One region of the Kocuria atrinae genome, then DNA from elsewhere that is predicted to be linked to it. Evidence: riboswitches for the same ligand, from Rfam matches in the RefSeq annotation. Region 1 holds a riboswitch; each other region holds the start of a gene.

Evidence for each region. Region 1 has a riboswitch for thiamine pyrophosphate ahead of ABD283_RS05060 (3-oxoacyl-ACP reductase). Riboswitches for the same ligand answer to the same signal wherever they lie in the genome.
Region 2: another riboswitch for thiamine pyrophosphate. It lies ahead of ABD283_RS05550 (ECF transporter S component); the one in region 1 lies ahead of ABD283_RS05060 (3-oxoacyl-ACP reductase).
Region 3: another riboswitch for thiamine pyrophosphate. It lies ahead of thiD (bifunctional hydroxymethylpyrimidine kinase/phosphomethylpyrimidine kinase); the one in region 1 lies ahead of ABD283_RS05060 (3-oxoacyl-ACP reductase).

The regions. Positions count from the first base shown of each region.
Region 1 is NZ_BAAAQA010000008.1:100,069-104,312, forward strand. Features, by position in the region: gene ABD283_RS05050 (enoyl-CoA hydratase) at 1-209, opposite strand, end outside; gene nadE (ammonia-dependent NAD(+) synthetase) at 306-1,133, shown strand; TPP riboswitch at 1,165-1,284, shown strand; gene ABD283_RS05060 (3-oxoacyl-ACP reductase) at 1,339-2,103, shown strand; gene ABD283_RS05065 (LLM class flavin-dependent oxidoreductase) at 2,104-3,399, shown strand; gene ABD283_RS05070 (phospholipase D-like domain-containing protein) at 3,416-4,244, opposite strand, start outside.
Region 2 is NZ_BAAAQA010000011.1:28,962-33,205, reverse strand. Features, by position in the region: gene ABD283_RS05555 (ABC transporter ATP-binding protein) at 1-721, opposite strand, end outside; gene ABD283_RS05550 (ECF transporter S component) at 718-1,335, opposite strand; TPP riboswitch at 1,395-1,501, opposite strand; gene ABD283_RS05545 (DUF4235 domain-containing protein) at 1,592-1,861, opposite strand; gene mnhG (monovalent cation/H(+) antiporter subunit G) at 1,956-2,321, opposite strand; gene ABD283_RS05535 (MrpF/PhaF family protein) at 2,318-2,581, opposite strand; gene ABD283_RS05530 (Na+/H+ antiporter subunit E) at 2,585-3,232, opposite strand; gene ABD283_RS05525 (Na+/H+ antiporter subunit D) at 3,229-4,244, opposite strand, start outside.
Region 3 is NZ_BAAAQA010000002.1:262,757-267,000, reverse strand. Features, by position in the region: gene rplU (50S ribosomal protein L21) at 1-113, opposite strand, end outside; gene thiD (bifunctional hydroxymethylpyrimidine kinase/phosphomethylpyrimidine kinase) at 325-1,863, opposite strand; TPP riboswitch at 1,851-1,945, opposite strand; gene ABD283_RS01810 (Rne/Rng family ribonuclease) at 2,025-4,244, opposite strand, start outside.

The DNA of each region.
Region 1 (4,244 bases):
TCAGCGCCCGCGGCGAACGCCTTTTCCGAACCGGTCAGGACGATTGCGCCGACGTCCGGGTCGCGATCGAGCTCGGTAGCGGCAGCAACCACATCGTTCATGGTCTGCTCATTCAGGGCATTGAGAGCCTTGGGGCGGTTCAGGGTGATCACGCCTACGCGGCCGTCACGGCTCACCACAATGGTCTCGTATTCGGTGTTTTCGCTCATGTGACCAGCATCTCATGTGGGCCTTGGGTCAACCTTGAAAAGCCGAGTGTGAAGACATGTCACACCGCGGAAACACGCGAGTACTACCATGACCGCATGCGCGAATTGCAGGCTCAGATCATTTCCGAACTCGGTGTGAAACCGCAGATCGACCCCGCCGCGGAAGTCGAACGCAGGGTCGATTTTCTGTGCGACTACCTCGAGGCCACTCACACCAAGGGCTTCGTCCTGGGTATCAGCGGCGGGGTGGATTCCACTCTCGCGGGCAAGCTCGCCCAACTGGCCGTGGAGAAGCTTCGTGCTCAAGGTAGTGACGTCCAGTTCGTAGCGATGCGTCTCCCGCACGGGGTGCAGCACGACGAGGCCGATGCGCAGGCCGCGCTCGCGTTCATCGCCCCGGACCAGACCATTACCTACGACGTCGCTCCGGCCGTGCGCGGTTTCGAAGAGGCCTACGAGTCGGCCACCGGATCGGAGCTGACCGATTTCACGCGAGGCAATACCAAGGCGCGCGTGCGCATGACGGCCCAATACGCCGTCGGCGGGGACAACAATCTGTTGGTGATCGGAACGGATCATGCCGCGGAATCGGTGACCGGTTTCTTCACCAAGTTCGGCGACGGCGGCGCGGATCTGCTGCCACTGGGTGGGCTGAACAAACGCCAGAACCGGCAGCTGCTCGAATACCTGGGATCGCCTGAACCGCTGATCTCCAAGGCACCCACCGCAGACCTGCTGGACGACAACCCCGGTCGCACGGACGAGGACGAACTGGGTCTGACCTACAACGACATCGACGATTATCTAGAGGGCAAAGAAATCACCGACGACGTCGCAGAGCGGCTGGAGACGATCTTCCTGCGTTCACGACACAAGCGCACCGTACCGGTGACCCCGGCGGATGACTGGTGGCGCGCGCTTTAGCTTTACCCACCGAGTGTGGCTACACTCACACAGTAGTGACACGGGGTGCCGAGCTCCCACACGCATCACACGATGCGCAGGACCGGCTGAGATTCACACCCGTTGAACCTGTCCAGTTAGCACTGGCGAAGGGATGTCATGTCGTAGCCGGGAGTAAACCCTGAGCTTTAACGCATCCACTCGCCGTAGAGCCACAGGAGTGAGCATGCGGATCAACGAGCACATCGTTCTCATCACCGGCGGAGCACGAGGTTTGGGCGAGTGCCTGACTCGCGCCTTCGTCCGCGAAGGTGCTCGGGTGGTGATCAACTACCGCCAAAGCGAGGAACGAGCCCATCAACTTGTCTCCGAGCTGGGTGAAGACCATGTGATTGGTCTGCAGGCGGATGTTACCGATGCCGAACAGGTCACCGACATGGTGGCCAAGGCGAGTGAGCATTTTGGTGCGCCTGTCACGGTGGCCGTCAACAACGCCCTGGTGGATTTCAGCTTCAACGGGGATGACCGCCCCGCCCTGGACACCATTACCTGGGAGCACTTCAACCAGCAGCTCAACGGTGCGGTGGGTGGCGCCCTCAACGTGATCAGGGCGGTGACCCCCGGAATGGCCGAAGCCGGCATGGGCCGGATCATCAATATCGGCACCAATCTGTTCCAAAACCCCGTGGTTCCGTACCACGACTACACCGCGGCCAAGGCTGCGCTGTTGTCGCTGACCCGCACGGCCGCCAAGGAACTCGGTCCGCAGGGGATTACCGTGAACATGATCTCCGGTGGTCTGCTGCGAACCACCGATGCGAGTTCGGCCACCCCCGATGCCGTGTTCGATCTGATCGCCGCCTCAACGCCCCTTGGCCGCGCCACCGCGCCGGAAGAATTCGCCGACTCCGCGCTGTTCTTTGCCTCTGACTGGTCACGTTCGGTGACCGGCCAGAACCTGGTGGTCGACGGCGGACTGGTGATGGACTGAATGGCTGCTCAGCGCAAGAAGTTGCACCTCAACGCGTTCCTGTTCGGCGCGGGTCATCACCAGGCGGCATGGCGCGCACCGGATTCACCCGTCGAACGGCTGGGCGACATCGCGTATTACGAGGAGCTCGCGCAATTAGCCGAACGAGGTTTGTTCGACGCCGTGTTCTTTGCGGACGGCCACAGCATCAGCTCCGTGGAGGACGGCCCTCGGTGGTTCCTGGAACCGTTGACGGCTCTGTCCGCCATGGCCCGGGCGACAACCCACATTGGGCTGGTGTGCACGGTTTCCACCACCTTCTTCACTCCCTTTCACGCTGCACGCATGCTGGCTTCGCTGGATCACATCTCCGGCGGTCGAGTGGGTTGGAACGTGGTGACATCCATGTTCGATGCGGAGGCTCGTAATCACGGGTACACCGCTATGCCGCCCAAGACGGAGCGGTACGAGCGTGCGCGGGAGTTCGTGTCAGTGGCCCGCTCGCTGTGGTCCAGTTGGGACTCGGATGCGCTGCGGCCGGACCGGAACGGGGTGTACGCAGACTCGTCTCGAATCACTCCGGTGAATCACGACGGTCACCACTTTCTGGTGGACGGGCCCCTCACGGTTCCCCGCTCCCCGCAGGGTGAGCCGGTGCTGTTCCAGGCGGGGGCGTCCGGGCCGGGGCGGGAACTGGCCGCGGACTACGCCGAGGGGATTTACGCGGTCGCCTATGATCTACCGTCCGCACAGGAGTACTACTCGGATGTGAAACAGCGAATTGCACAAGCGGGCCGGGATCCTCAGAGCGTGCTCATCATGCCCGGCCTGGTGACCTACGTGGGTGAGACGCACGAGCAGGCCCTCGAAAAACAACGGGCGGTGGACATGCTGCTCCCGGTCGAGCAGTCCCTGGCGCAATTGAGCACGTTCGTGGAACAGGACTGTTCGGAATGGGAGCTGGACGAACCCGTGCCCCCGCTGCCTCCCCTCGAGGAGTTCACTGGCCCGCAAGGGCGTTACGGGACCATTCTGCGCATCATCGAGGCGGAACAGCCCACGGTCCGGCAACTGCTGGGGCGGCTGGCTGCCGGAGGAGGGCATTACACCATGGTGGGCACGCCGTCGAGCATTGCCGATCAGATGGAGCTGTGGCTGAATACCGGAGGCGCGGACGGCTTCAACCTGATGCCGCCGCAACAACCACATTCACTGCGTGATTTTGTGGAACTCGTGGTCCCGGAACTGCAACGGCGCGGTATCTACCGCACCGAGTATCAAGCGACCACGTTGCGAGGCCACCTAGCGCAGACCTGACCCGTTCCTATCCCGGTTAGAGGATCGGGCGCAGCGGAATCAGTATGGTCTCAGCGAACCGCGCCATGGGGTGACGGTCACGCCAGCGCGGTGAGCTGAGGACCTCGCAGTGCTCGGAGTCAGCTTCAAAGACCTTCTCCATTTCCGCCGCGAAATCCGGGTCGATGATTTCCACGTTGGTCTCGTAGTTGAACGTCAGCGACAGCCGGTCGATGTTGGCGGTGCCCACGGTGGACCATTCACCGTCGATGGTTGCGGTCTTGGCGTGGATCATGGACGCGGCATACAACAGGATGGTCACCCCCGCGTCCAGTAGTTGGCCGTAGAAACCGCGGGACACCCAGTCAGCCAGGATGTGGTTCGAATCCTTGGGAACCATGACCTTCACGTCCACGCCCCGCTTGGACGCAGCCGTGAGCGCTTCCAAAATTTGCTGATCAGGGATGAAATACGGCGTGGTGATCCAGATGTGGTCCTTGGCGCGCTCAATGGCGCTCAGATACAGATGACGGATCGGGTAGACGAGTTGCACCGGAAGGTTCGCGGCCACCCGCACTTCCGGATCCCAGTTCTGCGGGGGAATCCACTCGATCTGGTCATCCGGATCGCGCTCTTCGTTCCACACTCGAGCGATGGAATTGCGCAGGCCCCACACGGCAGGACCGATTTCACGCACGTGGGTGTCACGCCACTGGTTGGCATACATGGACCCAATGTTGTAACCACCGACAAAGCCGATGTGGTCGTCCACCACCAGAATCTTCGAGTGGTTGAAACCGCTGTACCGCAAGAACCCCCGCCACCATTTACGCCACACCACGGGCATGCGGAAAACGTTGACGTTG
Region 2 (4,244 bases), on a different contig from region 1:
CGTCCACGAGGACCTCCCGGGCGGGGCCGTCGAAGGCAATGCTTCCGTTGTCATCGAGCACGATGACTCGGTCCACCACCGACTCCCACAGGCCCACCCTGTGCTCGACCACGATCAGAGTGGTGCCGACCTGCGTTACGGCGCGGTTCACGGCGTCTCGCAGCTCTATCGCTCCCTGCTCGTCCACGCTCGCAGTCGGTTCGTCCAACAGCAGGAGTTTGGGGCGCATGGCCATGGTTCCGGCCAGCGCGAGACGCTGCTTCTGACCCCCGGACAGCGCCGTCGTGGAGTGCTCAAGAGGTAAGTCCAACCCGACCTCGGCCAGGGCCGCGCCCACGCGGCCCCAGATCTGCTCGCGAGGTACGGCGAGATTCTCCAGGCCGAAAGCGACGTCGTCACCCACGCGCGCCAGGATGACCTGCGTCTCCGGGTCCTGGTGCATGAAGCCCACCGACCCGCGGGCGTCGCGCGGGTCCAGGCCGTTGACCGTGAGGTCCCCGGAGCGGGATTCGCCGTCCGGGTCCTGTTCGACCCCGGCCATGGCCTGCAGCAGCGTCGATTTGCCGGCTCCAGACGGGCCCAACAGCATCACGCGTTCGCCGGGTCGGATCCGGGCGCTGACCGCGCTCAGGGACGGCCGATCACGCCCCGGGTAGTGCCAGCCGAACTCCGTGAGCACCACTTCCGCCCCGCGTTGCTCAACCGCCACCCGCGAACTCATCGCCGTGCTGCGCCCGATACCAGGCCGTTGAGCACACCCGTTTTCTGCAACGCCCGGGTGACCAGCCACATCAGGACACCGGCGATGACCGCGCCGGACAGCGTGGTGAGAGACGCGTAGACCACTTGCTGGTCAAGCGCCCATTCGAAGTTGTACATGATGTTCTCGCTGACGCCCATGAACAGGCCAGCCAAAGCGCCACCCGCCGTGGCAACGGCCAGTCCGAACTTCCGGTAGCGGGTCAGCAGGAACACGATCTCCACGGCCGCACCCTGGATCAAACCGGAAATGATCACGGTCCACCCGAAGTGCGTGCCCAGGAATCCCTCCAGTACGGCCGCGAGCAGTTCGCAGAAAATTGCCGCACCGGGCTTACGAATGATCAGCGCACCCAGAGTTCCGGCGATCAGCCAACCGCCACCGATCAAGCCCGTGGCCGGCGGGTAGGCGACCGCAGCCGTGGTCGCTACGGGGTACAGCAGGTTGGCCCACGCCCAGAAGACGACGGCGCACACAGCCGCCAGTACCGCCACCACCACGATGTCGACCACCCGCCAGGACTTCTGGGGCGTGGTCTTGCGCGTGCGAGATGTGTTCGTCTGAACCTGTGTCATGTTTCATCCTCCTGATGAGTACAGGAGGGGAAAGAACCGCGCACGGATCGTGCACGGGTCCTTTGAGATGCTCGACTCCCTATCGCCGGTATGACCCGGATCAGGTTCGAGGGTCTGCGCTGGTGCGCACTCTCAGCGCCACTCGGGCGCTCCCCTGTCGTTAGTAGCTCATCCTAGACCACAACCACAGACCGAAAGAAGCGGCGGGGTCGCGTTCGATGAACGCAACCCCGCCGCTTCAGGCGGTCCGAGGAACTCAGATCTCGGACTGTGACGTGTTGTCCTGATCGTCGTCGGTGTCCAGCTTGTGCATGGCACGCTGAACGCCCACCTTGACCAGGGTGGTCACCAAGCCGGTGAGCAGAGCCCACACGATGATGTCGCGCCATGCCTCGTCCGGATCCGGGTTCTTGGCGGGGGGCTCGTTGCCGGTGACCCGCTTCCATCCCGCGGTCAGGATTTTGGTGGACAGAGCGGTACCGCCCAAGGATGCCGCGGTGCTGGCCAAATCGATAACTTTGCTCATGTGACTCTCCTCATCAGGGTTCTCAGTTTTCTTACCAAGCATACGAATCGCCGGGTAGTACTTCGACAACTTCAGCCCGTATCGAGCTGAAAATTTAGTCCTCGCGCCGAGTGCTTGCGTACTCGACCACATTCTTCAGGTCGTCCTGGGTGAGGTTCTCCTCGTGCAGGTGCTTGGAGCGGTACGCGGAGCGACCCACCATGTGCGCCGAGACCGGCACGGTGAGCAGCATGAACAGCCACGCCAGGATCAGCAGCGGAATCATCTTGGGGTCACGGCCCTCGATCGCCACCGCAGTCAGCAGCAACAACAGGCCGAACACCTGGGGCTTGGTACCCGCGTGCATGCGAGACAGCAGATCCGGGAATCGCACCAGACCCACGGCGGCGGCCAGGGACATCAAACAACCGACCACCATGCACACGGCGGCCACGATATCCAGAATGAGTTCGAGCGTCATGACTTCCCCGTTCCCACGTTGCGGGCCACGGTCACGGATCCCAGGAACCCGATGAGCGAGACAATGACCAACAAGAAGATGTTGTTCATGTGGTGGTTGTAGACCATCTCAATGGCCAGTGAGGCACCCACAATGGCCAGCAGAACGTCACTGGCGATCACGCGATCCAGGAGCGACGGCCCCTTGGCCAGGCGATAAATGGCTCCGGCCGCAGCCAGTACCAGGAGAACTCCGCAGATCCACACTGCTATCTCGAACACGGTTTACTCCTTTCCCCGGTCGGATGCCTCGTTCGCACGGTGCATCTGGGTGGACGGCGAGTGGACCATGCCCGTGGCAGTGGTGTCATCGCCTCTGGACTCCTGCTTCAATTCAGCCAAGTCCGCCTTGCTGCCCATGATCCGGATCCAGGCCGCTTCGGTCCGCAGAGCGGACTTACGGAAGATCTCCGCTTGCTCCTCGTTCGAGACGTCCAACACGTGGAAGTAGAGGATGCCCGAGCCACGGTCCACCTCGACCACCAACGAACCGGGGATCAGCGCCATGGTGTGGCCCACCGCGGTCATCAGCAGGTCGTTGTTCTGCCTGAGCTTCACACCCACCACGGCGTTGTGCACCGTGGGTCCCTGGACGAGAGCGAGCTTGAACACGTGGAAACTCGCCTTGGCGACCTGCCACACGAACGTCACCACGAAGACCGCGAAGTGGATCACGTTGAAGCGACCCGACAGTTTGATCGGCGGCAGGGTTAGGGCTCGCGTCACGATCAAGGCCAGGATCAGCCCGAAGGCCAGGTTCCCCAGGCTCCAGTCGCCCCAGAGAGCACCCCACACCACGACCAACCACAACAGCAGAGGGATGTCGGCGCGGAACGTGCTCTGGGAACGCTTCAGTGTGGGAGAAGTACTCATCGTGCCTCCTCGCTCACGCCGCCCTGGCCCACCGGGGCGAAAACGGCTTCGATGTAACGGTCCGGGTTGATCAGGTTCTGCGAGGCGTTATCCGCCAGGTCGAACAGCGGACCGGCAAAGACGGTCAGGGCCACACCCACGGCCACCAGAGCGGTGGTGGCACCCACCATGAAGCTCGGCATGAGAACCACCGCTTCCCGGCCGGCGAACGTGCTCGACTCATCGCGAGAGGCCGGACCGGAGGTCCGGGGACGTTTGCCGTCCACGGTGGTCGCCCGCAGCACGGGGTCCGGGTACTCGGCGTCGTCAACGCTGCGCAGGAACACGCGGATCCACACGCGGATCAGGGCCAGCAGGGTCAGCAGGGAGACGAACACGCTGACCCCCACCAGGAGGTAGTCCAGTCCGGTTCCGCGGCTCACACCCGCTTCCAGGAGTCCCACCTTGCCCAGGAAACCGGAGAACGGTGGAATGCCGCCCAGGTTGAGCGCCGGGATCATGTACAGGATGCCCAGCAGCGGTGAAATCTTGAGCATGCCCGCCAGTCGGTCCACGTTGGTGGAACCACCGCGCCGCTCGATCAACCCGGCCACCAGGAACAAACTGGTTTGGATCACGATGTGGTGGGCGATGTAGTAGACCACCGCAGCCAAGGCTTCCTCGGTGCCCACCGCGATACCGAAGATCATGTACCCGATGTGGCTAATCAACGTGAACGAGAGCATACGTTTGATGTCGATCTGCGCGAGCGCACCCAGAATGCCCACCACCATGGTGAGCAGGGCCACCCACATCAACAGCTCGTTGATCTGCGTTCCGGGGAACAACAGAGTCTCGGTTCGAATGATGGAGTAGACGCCCACCTTGGTCAGCAGACCCGCGAACACCGCGGTCACCGGGGCGGAGGCCGTGGGGTAGGAGTCGGGCAGCCAGAAGGACAGCGGGAAGACCGCGGCCTTGACCCCGAAGGCGATGAGCAGCATCAAGTGCAACTGCATCTGAGTGCCCTGGG
Region 3 (4,244 bases), on a different contig from region 1:
GCAGGAAGCTGAATGGTGCTGCCTGCCTCGCCGGCGACGCGGTCAAGGGTCACGAGGTCTCCAACGGAAACCTTCTCCTGGCGGCCGCCTGCGCGGACAATCGCGTACACCACTTGGGAACTCACTTCTCTCGACATCTATGGACTACGTGTAAGGACGGGAACACACCTGGAGGACCACGAATGTCGAGACATCACGTCGCGGCGGTCAGAACTGACCGCGCCTCGCGTGGCTTTCGCATCGAACAGGAGGTGAACCCGAATGTGCCGCCTGACGCGGTGGATTTAACTGTCCACACACACGTTGGTACCCGGCACCGAAAATCTAGACTACCCGATGCGTGGAAGCTACGGCAAACGGGCGTGCCCCGGCGCGTCGAACCGGCTCCGCGAAGAACCGCAATTCCAGTTCACACGCGCGCATGAACGCGTCCCGCATCCGTTTCCGAGTGGCCGGGTCCGCGGTCTTGGCGACTCGATCCACGATATCGCGTGCGCGTTCGGTGGCCAGCTGGAAATCCGGAGAGTCATAGGTTGCCAGCCAGTCTCCGTACGGGTGCGGATCCAGGCCCGCCGTACGAGCCTTCTCCGTGAGCGCACTTCCCACGGCGGCGTAGAGCCAGTAACACGGGAGCACAGCGGCGGCGCCCACCGCATAGGGCTCACTCCCCGTGGCGGCCAACAGGAAATCCGTGTAGGTCCGGGTCACTTCAGAAGGCGGCAGTGGCTGGGTCCCTCCCAGCCGAGAGCGGTGGAGAGCGGATTCCACGGTGACGACTTCCGCCGCTCCCCCGGCGAAGAATTCCCGATCCGTCTCACACGGTGCCGCGGCTGCCAGAGCGGCCAGCGCGCGGGAATACACATCCAAGTACTGCATGTCCTGGTCCATGTACCACTCGAACGTTTCGGAGGGCAGCGACCCGTCCGCCAGTTGGGCGATGAACTCCAAGTCGTCGATCTGACCCCGCACACCGGCGCAGCCGCGCCACAGGGAATCGGTGAAACGTTCGGTGGACTCGCTCTCGCCCAGCAGGTGCTGCACGTGGTGGAAATGATGCACCGGCCCGTTGCCGTGCCCCACGTTAAGGCTGTCCGCGTGCTCAAGGGCTCCCCGCAGCCAGGAGCGTGCCGCACGCACTGCCCCGGCCCAGTCCCCCGTGCGAGCCACGAGCGTCGCGATGGCGGAGGACAGCGAACATCCGGTGCCGTGGGTGTTGGAGGTTTCCACCCGCGGGTCATCCAGGGTGATCACGGGTTCCACACGTCCCGGCTCGAGCAAGGCGTCCGGCGTCCGGGACCCCACCAGGTGGCCGCCCTTCACCAGTACGCGAGCACCGAAGCGGTCGGCCACGAGTCTGCCCTGCTCGAGTGCTTCCTCCCACGTGTTGGCCGTTGGGGCATCGGCCAACACTGCTAGTTCAGGTAGGTTAGGCGTGATCAGGTCAGCCAGTGGCAACAGGGAGAGCAGCGCTGTTTCGGCTTCCGCCCGCAAGAGTCGACCTCCGGCCGTGGCCACCATCACCGGGTCCACCACGGTCACGGGTGGTTTCACGTCCGCGAGCCAATCCCGCACGGTCTCGATCACATCCACGGATCCGAGCATGCCCACCTTGACGGAGTCCAGGACCACGTCCGAGCTCACGGCCTCGAGCTGTGCCCGAAGGATCTCAACGGGAGGGGTGTGGATGTCGGTCACCCCGGTGGTGTTCTGCGCGACCACTGCGGTGATCACGTTCATCCCGTAGCCGCCCATGGCCGCTATGGACTTCAGGTCAGCGGCTTGTCCGGCGCCACCCGTGGGATCAGTTCCCGCAATCGAGAGCACACGGGGAACGGTCAAAGAATCAGAATGCGCAGTAGTCACGACATTCCCTTCGCTAGTACGAGCTAGATCAGGTTCAACGGGTGTTATCTCAGCCGCTCGTGCGGCACCCCGTGTCAGTGATACAGATCATGCCACAGGGGCGCGGAGAACTCATCTCCGCGCCCCTGTGGCATGTCATATGTCGGCCATGGCGACCTGTGTCAGCCCTTGGTACCGCCGGTCATTTTCATGTCCTCGGCCTTCACGCCCACGCCCACCATGGTGGGTTGCGAGGAGGCCTTGGGCGCTTGCTGCTTGGATGCATCGGCGGTGAATCGCTTCACGGCGTCCGTGGAACTGACCGGCTCGTGCTTCTGCACACTCGCCGTTCCGGGTGCCGCCGCGGGTGCGGAAGCACGGCGAGAACGACGCCGCGTGGCCGGTTTGGTCTCGGTCGAAGCAGCCGGTGCGGCCGCCGAACGTGCCGACGTCTGCTTCGGGGCCGAAGTTTCCGTGGACCGGGCGGGCGAAGACTCCGAGGTCTCAACAGCTGCCGGAGTGGCCTCCCCACCCCTCTGCTGCGATTCGTCCGTGGCGGGGCTTTGGGCACGGCGGGAACGGCTCCGGCGGTTGCCGCGCGATCGCTGCTCCTGGGATGAGTCCTGCGCGGGCTCCTCGGTGAAGGCAGCCGTCAACGAATCCAACGTGAGCGATTGCTGACCGCTCTCCGGCTGTTCCTCGGGGGAACCGCTGCCGTGCGGCAGTTCGATGACCTCGCCGTGAATGGTCAAGCTGGAGGACTGGCTTTCGCCCTTATTCTCCGAATCACGGTCATGATTCTGGCCGGCGGAGTCCGCAGAATCATTCGACGACGAATCGTGACCCTGGCCGTCCTGACCCGACTGACCGCGGCCACGACTACGCTTGCCGCGACGCTTCTTGCGACGGCGATCGCCGTCCTGGTCGCCGTGATCATGGCCGTCCTGGGAACCCGACTGATTAGAACCGGCATGGTCCTTGCCCTGATCCTTCGACTGGTCCTTGGAACCGGAGTGGTCGGCGGACTGGCCGCCATCCTGGTGGCCCGAGGCGTCGTCGTCGTGCTGGGAAGCGGCAGCGATACTGGCCAGCGCGTTACGTGCCGCCTCCGCGCGGGCCTTCGACTCCTGGTCGTTGCCCTCGTGGCCGTTGCTCTGGTCCGAACCGTTGCCACCGTTGCCGGTGTTCTTGGACTTGTCCTGCTGGTTGCCCTGGTGACCACCTTGGTTCTGCTGCTTGTGCTTGGAGCGCTTGCGCTCGTTGCGATTGTTGCGGTGGTCCGAACCTGAATCTCCCGCACGACCCTTGAGCGGGTGATCGTGAACGATTGCGCCGCGACCCGCGCACGCCTCGCAGGGCTCCGAGAAGACCTCGAGCAGGCCGGTGCCCATGCGCTTGCGCGTCATCTGCACGAGGCCCAGGGAGGTCACCTCCGCCACCTGGTGCTTGGTGCGATCTCGACCCAGGCACTCGACCAGGCGGCGCAACACCAGTTCACGGTTGGATTCGAGCACCATATCGATGAAGTCGACCACGATGATGCCACCGATGTCGCGCAGCCGCAGTTGACGGACGATCTCCTCGGCGGCTTCCAAATTGTTCTTGGTGACCGTCTCCTCCAGGTTGCCACCGGAGCCGGTGAACTTGCCGGTGTTGACGTCCACCACGGTCATGGCCTCGGTGCGGTCAATCACGAGCGAGCCGCCGGAAGGCAAGTACACCTTGCGGTCCAGCGCCTTCTGGATCTGCTCCTCCACGCGGTAGGACTCGAACAGATCGGTGTCCTCGGTCCACTGCTGCAGACGATCCAGCAAATCGGGGGCCACGTAGGTCACGTAGGCCTCGATGTTGTCCCAGGCCTGCTCGCCCTGCACAACCATGGCCGTGAAGTCCTCGTTGAAGACGTCACGCACGGTCTTGATGGTCAGGTCCGGCTCGGCATAGAGCATCTCGGGAGCGAGGGTCTTGGTGGACCCGGCCTTCTCCTGAATCTGCTCCCACTGCGAACGCAGCCGGTTGATGTCGTTGGTCAGCTCTTCTTCGGACGCACCTTCCGCTGCGGTGCGCACAATCACGCCCGCACCTTCGGGCAGCCTGTCCTTCAGGATCTTCTTGAGGCGCTGCCGCTCCACGTCCGGGAGCTTGCGGGAAATACCGGTCATCGAACCGCCCGGCACGTACACGAGGTAACGGCCCGGCAGTGAGACCTGACTGGTCAGACGGGCACCCTTGTGGCCCACGGGGTCCTTGGTGACCTGCACCAGAACGGGGTCGCCGGACTTGAGGGCGTTCTCGATCTTGCGGGGCTTATTGCCCAGCTCGGCGGCGTCCCAGTCGACCTCGCCCGCGTACAGTACGGCGTTGCGACCGCGGCCGATGTCCACGAACGCGGCTTCCATGGA